Regions from separate parts of the Paenibacillus pabuli genome, predicted to be linked through region 2. Evidence: riboswitches for the same ligand, from Rfam matches in the RefSeq annotation. Region 2 holds a riboswitch; each other region holds the start of a gene.
The links. A riboswitch is a leader RNA that binds a small molecule or an ion and turns the genes downstream of it on or off. The one in region 2 is predicted to bind thiamine pyrophosphate.
Positions count from the first base shown of each region.

Region 1: linked by a shared signal. The riboswitch ahead of thiC (phosphomethylpyrimidine synthase ThiC) and the one ahead of ABGV42_RS19025 (ABC transporter substrate-binding protein) in region 2 are both predicted to bind thiamine pyrophosphate.
Region 3: linked by a shared signal. The riboswitch ahead of ABGV42_RS02860 (thiamine phosphate synthase) and the one ahead of ABGV42_RS19025 (ABC transporter substrate-binding protein) in region 2 are both predicted to bind thiamine pyrophosphate.

Region 1 is NZ_JBDOIO010000003.1:3,583,975-3,587,254, forward strand. It holds gene ABGV42_RS18065 (hypothetical protein) at 1-189, shown strand, start outside; gene thiC (phosphomethylpyrimidine synthase ThiC) at 349-2,154, opposite strand; TPP riboswitch at 2,505-2,618, opposite strand; gene ABGV42_RS18075 (IclR family transcriptional regulator) at 2,741-3,280, opposite strand, start outside.
Region 2 is NZ_JBDOIO010000003.1:3,798,688-3,801,967, reverse strand. It holds gene ABGV42_RS19035 (ABC transporter permease) at 1-4, opposite strand, end outside; gene ABGV42_RS19030 (MTH1187 family thiamine-binding protein) at 4-294, opposite strand; gene ABGV42_RS19025 (ABC transporter substrate-binding protein) at 324-1,364, opposite strand; TPP riboswitch at 1,573-1,685, opposite strand; gene ABGV42_RS19020 (hypothetical protein) at 1,732-1,869, shown strand; gene ABGV42_RS19015 (hypothetical protein) at 1,856-2,326, opposite strand; gene ABGV42_RS19010 (VOC family protein) at 2,423-2,809, opposite strand; gene ABGV42_RS19005 (MFS transporter) at 3,273-3,280, opposite strand, start outside.
Region 3 is NZ_JBDOIO010000003.1:112,590-115,869, reverse strand. It holds gene thiO (glycine oxidase ThiO) at 1-1,217, opposite strand, end outside; gene ABGV42_RS02860 (thiamine phosphate synthase) at 1,246-1,809, opposite strand; TPP riboswitch at 2,118-2,227, opposite strand; gene ABGV42_RS02855 (ABC-F family ATP-binding cassette domain-containing protein) at 2,338-3,280, opposite strand, start outside.

The DNA of each region.
Region 1 (3,280 bases), 210 kb from region 2:
ATGAAAGCGGTGAGTACCGGATTGCAGCAACTCGCTGCACAGTCACCTGAGAAAAAAGTTGTAGCTGCTCAGCTGTCTATGGCTCCCGCAGCTGCACGTGCTTCAGCAAATACGGGTACGGAGATTTACAGCCCGCTTGCATCGCTGGCATCGTATTTGGAGCAGCAATTGAACATCGGCCGACATTAAAGTTATCCTGCGAAGTATTCGCTGGCCTGCCTTTTTTGTTGCAGCTAATTTTTATTATATTTCCCTGTAGCGAAACAAGTAAAAAGCCGCTTCTCTCCCAACAGTGGAGAGAACGGCTTTCATGCTTCTTAGACCGCCCAAATTGCGCTGTAACGACCCTTAGGATCGGGTCCGGTATTCCTCGGCCTTCTCCTGCATCCCGGCCGCTACAGCCTCATTCTCGGACAAGCCTTTGTCTGCGGCAAAGGCACGAATATCCTGCGTAATGCGCATACTGCAGAACTTCGGCCCACACATGGAGCAGAAATGTGCCTCCTTGGCTCCTTCAGCAGGCAATGTCTCATCATGGTAGGACAGCGCACGTTCCGGGTCCAGTGACAGGTTGAACTGGTCCCGCCAGCGGAATTCGAAGCGAGCCTTAGACAGCGCGTCATCCCGGCGCTGGGCACGCGGATGGCCTTTGGCCAAATCAGCGGCATGTGCCGCAATTTTGTAGGCGATGACACCCTCCCGGACATCATCCTTGTTCGGCAAGCCCAGATGTTCCTTTGGCGTGACATAACAGAGCATGGACGTTCCAAACCAGCCAATCATCGCCGCACCAATGGCTGAGGTAATATGGTCATATCCTGGTGCAATATCGGTCGTCAGCGGTCCAAGTGTATAGAACGGTGCCTCCTTGCAGATCTCCATCTGCAGATCGACATTCTCCTTAATCTTGTGCATCGGCACATGTCCCGGCCCCTCAATCATCACCTGCACATCATGCTTCCACGCAATCTGTGTCAGTTCACCGAGTGTAGCAAGTTCAGCCATCTGGGCTTCGTCATTGGCATCATAGATGCTGCCTGGACGAAGTCCGTCTCCGAGCGAGAAGGCTACATCATACCTTTTCATGATTTCACAGATTTCCTCAAAATGCGTATATAAAAAATTCTCCTGATGATGTGCAAGGCACCATGCCGCCATAATGGAACCGCCTCTTGAAACAATGCCGGTCATCCGTTTGGCCGTCATCGGAATATAACGCAGCAGCACGCCTGCGTGGATCGTAAAGTAATCCACACCCTGCTCGGCCTGCTCAATAAGCGTGTCCCGGTACAATTCCCAGGTAAGTGCCTCGGCTTCGCCATTCACCTTCTCCAGCGCTTGATACAGCGGCACCGTGCCGATCGGTACCGGGGAATTGCGGATAATCCATTCCCGTGTGGTATGGATGTCCTTGCCCGTGGAGAGATCCATCACCGTATCGGACCCCCAGCGTACCGCCCAGGTCATTTTCTCCACTTCTTCTTCGATCGAAGAAGATACGGCAGAGTTACCGATATTCGCATTGATTTTCACGTGAAAGTGACGCCCGATCAGCATCGGTTCGCTCTCCGGATGATTGATATTCGATGGCAGAATGGCCCTGCCGCTCGCCAGCTCCTGCCGCACGAATTCCGGCTCCACTCCCTCACGAATGGCGGCGAACTCCATTTCCGGCGTAATCATGCCCTGCCTCGCATAATGCATTTGGGTGACACAGCGTCCGGATTGTGCACGCAGCGGTTGGCCGCGGAGTCCCGGATATTGTTCAGCTCCGGTTCGCTTCCCTCCAGGCTTCAGCCCGTTATCCTCCGGTTTGACGGTACGGCCCTGATATGCCTCTACATCATTCCGTTCTGTGATCCAGCGCGTACGTAGGGCTGGCAGGCCTGCCCGGATATCGGCGTGGAATCCGGGATCCGTCATAGGGCCGCTCGTATCGTACACGCGCAGCGGCTCGTTATGCTCCACCCCTTGGGGCGTATTCGTGTCATGAAGGGCAATTTCACGCTCCGGTACGGCAATGTCGGGCCGTGAGCCCTGAATGTATACTTTGCGGCTGCCAGGAAACGGCTGAACCCGTCCTGCGGCCCCTGCTTCCTTTTCCAACACCTCTCCAGAATGTTCCTGTCCTGTTGTTCTGTTGTTCGTATTCATCGCTACCTCTTCCTCCTCATTGGTCGTCCCATGAATGGGCTCGTTAGATCACTCGTGCACCCTTCCATATCATCCACGCAAGAAAAGAAAGAGCGGCCAACTTCCGAAGAAAGAACATACAGCGGCATAGCGCAGACGGATTCTGGCATAGGTGGGTTATACCCAACTCCAACTCCAGCTCCGCCGCAACAAGAGATCGCGCCCCTCTGCAGCGGCTGAACGCTTGACACTGTATATAAAAAAGCCGGTTCCCGAGGGAACCGGCTCATGTCCATCACCCATAACAAGCCTGATGCCAAGCTCCTTCAAGTGGAGACATGCCAAAGGCTGTATTATGCAGGTGTTCGTGGTTATATCGCCGATTACTTCCCTACGCTGGTATGATCCAGATCAGGTGCAAAGGGTCCAGAATCTCATGCGATTCCGTCTCAGTCCGGACAATTCGGACTCCCCCAGTAACGTTAACAAGTTGCGGTATGTGTACCGCAGTTCCATATTCAATTCAATCCAGCCACGCTGGGCTGTCCATTACAGACTATCGCAAGCCAGTCAGAAAAACAACCCTTTATCTTCCATCCATGCCGGATCAGGACAACATGAGGCCCATCTGCGCAGCTGCTTCCTTCAGCACTGGTGCATATTCGTGCAAAGTTTCCTGGGACAAGCGACTAACGGGGCCGGATACGGATAACGCAGCAGCAATATTTCCCTTCCGATCCATAATGGGCACGGACACTGCAGCCGCTCCAGGCTCACGTTCTTCGTAGCTGGTCGCATATCCATTCTCCCGGATATCTCCCATCTGGGCCAGGTAAACTTCGGGATCGATAAATACGGGCCATTCCGGGCCATTCATCAGTTCCTCCCGGTCCTCTTCTGTCGCAAATGCCATCAGCACCTTGCTGGACGCCCCTACGGATAGGGGCAGACGTACGCCAACCGGGGCCACCCGCCGGATCGCCTGATCACTCTGAACAGCCTGAATACGGATACGCTCACTGCCATCCCGCAGGTACAGACTGACCGTCTCTCCCAGACGATCTCTGAGCCGCTCCATCGCAGGAAGCAGCAAAATGGCAGGATCATCACTGCGGGACATATGAGCCGACAGCTCCCAGATCCGAAT
Region 2 (3,280 bases):
GCATTAGCGATATTTCTCCGTCAGGGTATCCATGCTGAAGCCGTTCGGGCTATGGGCAATTTTGATCTGGGAGATGATGCTTGGACTTCCAGCCTCCACGAGCACCTCATGCATTTTGCGGACAACTTCCAGCAGTTCCTCCAGCTCACCCTCCATCGTGGTGTCAAGCGGATTAACCTGATATTTCAAGCCGGATTGCTGAATCACTTCGATGGCACGATCTACGTAAGGATATGAATTTTCGCCATTCTGCGTTTTGGGAATCACTTGAATGCTAAGCAGTGTGCTTGCCATGAGAAATCACGGCTCCTTTCGATTCAACTTTATTGGGGTAAAAACTCGTTCGTATAGGCTTTGGATACGTCAACCTGCTCATCAAGCAATTTTTTGTTGAACATCCAGTCCGTGTAGTTCTGCCATACTTCCTGTTTTTGCTCACCCCAGCGCGGGGCGTCATCCTTGTATTTCGGGCTCAGCCATTTTTGGCTTGCCACCACAAGGTCCTTATCCAGATCCGGCACAGCCTTGATTAAAATGTCTGCAGCTTCTTCGGGATGATCAATCGCGTATTGATAGCCTTCGGAAGTCGCCTTCATAAACGCCTTTACCAGCTCGGGGTCGTTCTTGATGGTCTGCTCGTTCGTGACGAGAACAGGCGTGTAATAGTCCAGCGCATCGGAATAATCCTTCACATACAGCATGTCGATGGGTTCTCCGCGCAGCTCGGCTTCAATGCCGGTCCAGGCGTAGAAAATCCAGGCAAAATCAATGTCCCGTTTCACTGCGGTAAAAAAGTCGGCGTCGCCCATGTTGATATTCTTCACTTTGGACACATCGGCGCCTTCGCCTTCCATAATGGATTGCATAACCGCTTCTTCAACGGGAGAACCCCAGCCGCCATAGGATTTGCCTTCGAAATCCTTAGGTGATTTAATATTTCTGTCCACCGGAGCAGCGAATCCCGACGTATTATGCTGAATGACGGCTGCAATGGAGACAAGCGGGACATCCTGTGTACGGGCCTGTGTTACGCTCTCCTGATAACTTACGCCAAAAGGCACCTCATTCGATGCCACCATTGTATCTGCACCGCCGGCACCCGGCTGCACAATCTCGACATTCAAGCCTTCCGCTTGGTAAAATCCTTGATCCACGGCGGCGTAAAGGCCAGTGTGGTTTGTATTAGGTGTCCAGTCGAGCACGACTTTAACATCCTTCAAGGCTGTGCTGTCACCTTCGCTGCTGTTTTCGGTGTTGCTGCTGCCGTTCTGTCCTGCAGGTGCTGCTTCTTGGCCGCCGCATGCAGCAACGGTGATCATGGTCACACACAAGAGCAGGAGTCCGATCATTTTACGCCATCTCATCTTGAATTCTCTCCTTCATATGGTCCGGCCAGTGGCGCGGGGTACTCCTTGGCTTCATATCCAAGCATGGTGCATAAATCCTTCGATTTATACCAGCTGTGATCCGGATGGCGTACTTTTTGTGTCAAAAAGATACCATCAAAAAAAGCGCCCCGTAATCCGGGACGCATGCAGGCGTTAGAGAGGTGGCGACAGCACATGGCTGGGCCAATTCGATATACTCCGATTCCTACGCTGGCATGATCCAGATCAGGTCTAAGGGTTAGTATCTTGATGGGATACACTCTCAGCCGGCCAATTCCGACTCCCCTGGGAAACTATGAAGTTACGGGCATTACTAGTGTAATTATAGGCCAGAGGCCGGAATGTGTCCAGTCAGGAACTGGATGGAACAGCCAAGGGTGATTTGTTTGTGGGGAATGTGACGAATATTCGTACGGATCAGCAACCCGGAGGCAGTCTTTCATACAAGGCAGGCGGTGAGACGCTGTTTACTGTACTTTGATTTTGATCACGTAACTAACGCTGCCTTCCAACCAACTTGCGCTGTACAAATATGTATATATTCCAGGAATATCAGGTGCTGTGATTGTATGCCGAGGGGAATTCAGATTCGTCCAACTGTGTAGCTCATTCGCCTGTTGGATAGATTTAATTTCCTTGGGAGTTTGATCGAAGGAAATGAGAAGCTCAGAACCGGCAGGTACATTCACAGGGGAGGCTGGCATATCGATTGCTGAAAATTCGTTATATTTCGTATTGTTTTTCCACGTATACTCAAAATATTCAGCAGGAATTACAAGGGTCGTACCTTGATCTTGAACCTGGACTGAGGATTGGGGAAGAGGTTTGTTGCTTATCGCAACAAGTAAAGACTCTCCTAGTAAAATTGAGATCCAAACGGTATAGCATAATGCCCATATGACAGCAATAACGGAGATAATCTGGAACCATTTTTTCATGTCGAACTCCTTGAAAATGGGGTGGGAAAATGCGTAACAGGTCACATCATCCCCGCTGGTCCATGGAATTGAATATTCCTAAAGCAGTACTTGGTTTTAGCGTTGAAAAAACTCGATCCATTCCTTTTCCGGTCCATAGATGAAGAAGTAGCGATAGCCGTTGGGCAACGTAATGATCTCTCCGTCAATAAACTCGGCCTTCGTAGCCTGAATCCGCTTATATTCCGCATCAAGGTCATCCACATGGATAGCAAAATGGTGCACCGTTCCTTCGGAAGGCAGCTTGTCGCTGTATCCCTGTATCAACTCAATCTCAGTCTCGTCACTTCCGTTGAAGCCGAGGAAAGCCAGCTGAATGACACCGTTCGTGTGGGTTACCCGGTCTTTCAATTCAAGTCCTACAATCTCCGTATAGAAACGCAGGGTTGTCTCCAGATCACGCACAACAATGCCGATGTGGTCAATACGCTTATGAAAACCCATCTTGTTAACCTCCTAAGTTGAAAAACTAATTTCTTACATAATAAGGGATATGATAGATTTTGAATTCCAAGTTGTCAAATATGATTTAATTTAAATTCACAGAATGTTCACTTATGTGGAGATATTCGTGATCTCTATAATTGGCAGAGTAAGCAGAGAGGATGAGAGAGAGTTGCCAACTACGCCGCACGTTTATTAAAGGGAAAGAAGTGGTATTTCCTTTGATCAACAATGAAGTTTAGTTAACGCTGGAATCTTAAATTAAATGCATAGTTTTTTTTAAGATTATGAAATACTCCCGCTGCAAACTATTTCCTGGGCAATCATGACGGAGGCAATAGAAGTACATCAGATCTGGACTACAGAGCGATTAACGAAGCAAAATGAGCTCCGAAGCATATGCTGCGGAGCCGCTTTACATTATAGCGAATTGGAGAATTCAGCATATTGCGCAAGTCGGGGATTAAACCG
Region 3 (3,280 bases), 3.7 Mb from region 2:
TCCTTTCTGCTTAAACGCTCCGGACACAATTCATCTATGCCGAGTTCTTCGGAAGAATGGCCAGCAATCAAATCAGCCATCAGGCTGCCGGTTATTGCGCTCAGTAAGATACCGTTTCTATAATGTCCAAACGCAGTATACAACCCTGGAATGCTGTTACAAGCTCCTAGATAAGGCAAACCGTCAGGGGTTGCAGGTCGGACCCCTGCCCACGCGCGTAGGAACTGGGCTTGCTGAATTCCAGGGACCCAGCTTGCTGCGGAAGCGAGCAGTTCTTGTATTCCTTCCACAGTAACGACCCGGTCCGAACGACCCGGTAAACTGGTAGCTCCAATCCAGACTTCTCCATTTGCTTTGGGAACAATGTATACATTATCTGCATAGACCGTCTTGTCAGGTCTGTAATCTGCATCATGTTCTGCATATTGAATTGCTGCGATTTCACCTTTCACCGGAATAATCGGCATTTGAAGACCTACCTGTTTCAACATTTCTCCACCCTGTAAGCCTACTGCGACAACAACATGTTTACACGTCATTCTTCCAATGGATGTCTCCACACCCTGGATTCCATTCGCGTCCGCAGTTAGACTTACATCCTGTACACCTTCTATTACTTTGGCTCCCAGGGTTTGAGCAGCCCCGGCATAGGCACGTGCCAGGTTGACAGGAAGAAGCTCACTTTCTGAAGCTCTATACAGAGCTCCGTAAGTCTTTCCGCTTATCCATGGGGCTTCACGATGAAGAATGGAATGATCCCACCAGATTTGCTCTGTCAGCGAATCAGCACACCTTGTATCTTGATACTTGTTCATCTCGTCTTCGTTACGAAATGGTGTAACAAATCCATGCTGCTGGAGACCCATTTCAATACCGCTAAGCAGATGAAGCTGTTCTTTTTGTTGATGCAGTAATGTTCTGCTTTCACGTGCAAGCTTCGACATCACAGTAGTATGGAATGCCTCGCTGTCTGCAGCTAACATGCCCGCCGCCGCACTAGACGTCTCACTTGCAATACGGGAACGCTCAATCAAGATCACTTCTTCACCTCGTGAAGCTAACTCATACGCTATGGCACAACCAATAATACCGCCCCCCACTACAATGGTTTCCGCATGAAGTTTACCCCGGATTTCTCCGCGTATTTGGCTTGCAAAAGCTGCTCCATTTCGGTAAAGGCTACCACTTCTTCTTCGGCCTCTTACTTCTTCGCTCATTCATTCACCTCCTCGGTTCATTCATATTCTAGCGACCAATAGCCTGCCTTAAGGCAGTTCCTGCGGATTCCGGATTATCACTAGCCCATACGGATGAGATAACCGCAGCTCCCTTGGCTCCGGCTGCACGTACAGCAGCTATGTTTGCCGGTTCAATGCCGCCAATAGCGATGACGGGAATGGAAACTGCTAAACATACCTCTGTAAGTGCAGATAGTCCTCTCGGCTTGATTCCAGGTTTGCTGGCGGAAGAAAATACATGACCATAAAAGAGGTAATCCGCTCCCCGTTCTTCAGCCTCTCTTGCTTCGTTAAGAGAATGAACCGAAACACCGAGACGAAATCGATCGTTATTGTTCAGGCTGCTACCTTGAGTAGCTGCCACGTTGTACTGCCCCCAATGAATCCTTTGAATGAATAGATGTGTATCCAACTTGTTCAGCTCACTAAGACCATTGATCACGATCCTGTCAGCTGGAATTCCTGCGTTTAGCAAACTGTAGGCCCATTGAATTTTCTGCTCAGTCGTTAGATGTTTCTCCCGAATGTGGATATAGTCAAACCAAGGCCATACAGCTTGTGCAGTCTTCACGAAACGTTGTTCATCCCCTAACCCTGGCGAAACAGCATGCAGTTCAAATGAAAATGAATTCCCACGTGCATTAGAGGTATCCGTTTGAATTCCCCTCCTTACCGTCACAATATGTAACTACAAAAAAGCCACTCCCTTAGGGGAGTGGCCGCGATAATATGTCCTGTTAGTTAAATGAGCTTTACATGCCAGTTGTCAGGTATACAAGCTATTAGATTATAGCCGTCACATATACGAGATACCTGCAAGTTCCACTAGTGAGCATTCACATTCGCTACAAAATCGAATATCAATTGGCCCATGTCATTAACTAAAACGCGCCACTTCCCTACGCTGGTATAATCCAGATCAGGTGCAAAGGGTCCGGAATCGCATTATTCCATCTCAGCCGCAACGAGCGGCCCCCCTAGTGATCGTATGAAGTTGTAGCCTATGTTACCATAGACACCTTTTTTTGTCACCGTCGATTTTTTAAAACCAATGTTAATGATGTTTTGAATAAAAAGCACTTACCGCACTTCGTAACACCTAGTTTTTCTCAGACCAGGCTTCAACGTCCCATGTCTTGGTGACCCAATCCTGATAGAATTCAGGTTCATGGGAAACGAGCAAAACTGTACCTTTAAACTCTTGCAAAGCTCGTTTTAGCTCCGCTTTTGCTGTTACATCCAGATGGTTCGTCGGTTCATCAAACAGGATCCAGTTGCTTTCACGCATCAGAAGCTTGCACAAGCGGACTTTCGCTTGTTCTCCCCCGCTAAGTGCACTCAGCGGACGGGTAATATGCTCGTTTTTCAAACCACACCGGGCCAAATGCCCTCGTACTTCGTTCTGCGTCAGGTGGGAGAATTCGTTCCATACATCTTCAATAGGCGTAATATTCCCAGCCCGGACTTCCTGTTCAAAATAAGCCGTCTCCAGATAATCTCCCAGGAACGTTTTACCACTAATCGGCGGTATCTTGCCTAATATGGTCTTAAGAAGTGTCGACTTACCAACACCGTTACATCCAACAATGGCTATTTTCTCACCACGTTCGATTGTCATTGTCATTTTAGGCAGCAAAGGGTAGGAGTAACCAATCTCAAAATCAATTCCCTCAAACACAGTTTTGCTGCTGGCACGGGCATCTTTGAATTTAAATGTCGGTTTTGCTGCTTCATCCGGGCGATCGATTCGTTCAATCTTGCCCAGTTGCTTCTCACGGCTTTTGGCACGCCCGGAAGTGGAGGCTCTGGCCTTATTACGCTGAATGAAATCTTCCTGTTTCTTGATATATTCCTGCTGTTTCTCATAAGCATCGATATGTTGTGCTTTCTGCATATCAGCCATTTCGAGAAACTTGTTATAGTTGGCGGCATAACGCGTCAATTTAGCAAATTCCAGATGATAAATAACATTAACGACTTCATTCATAAATTCCGTATCATGTGAAATCAGGATAAATGCATAAGGGTAATCTTTCAAATAA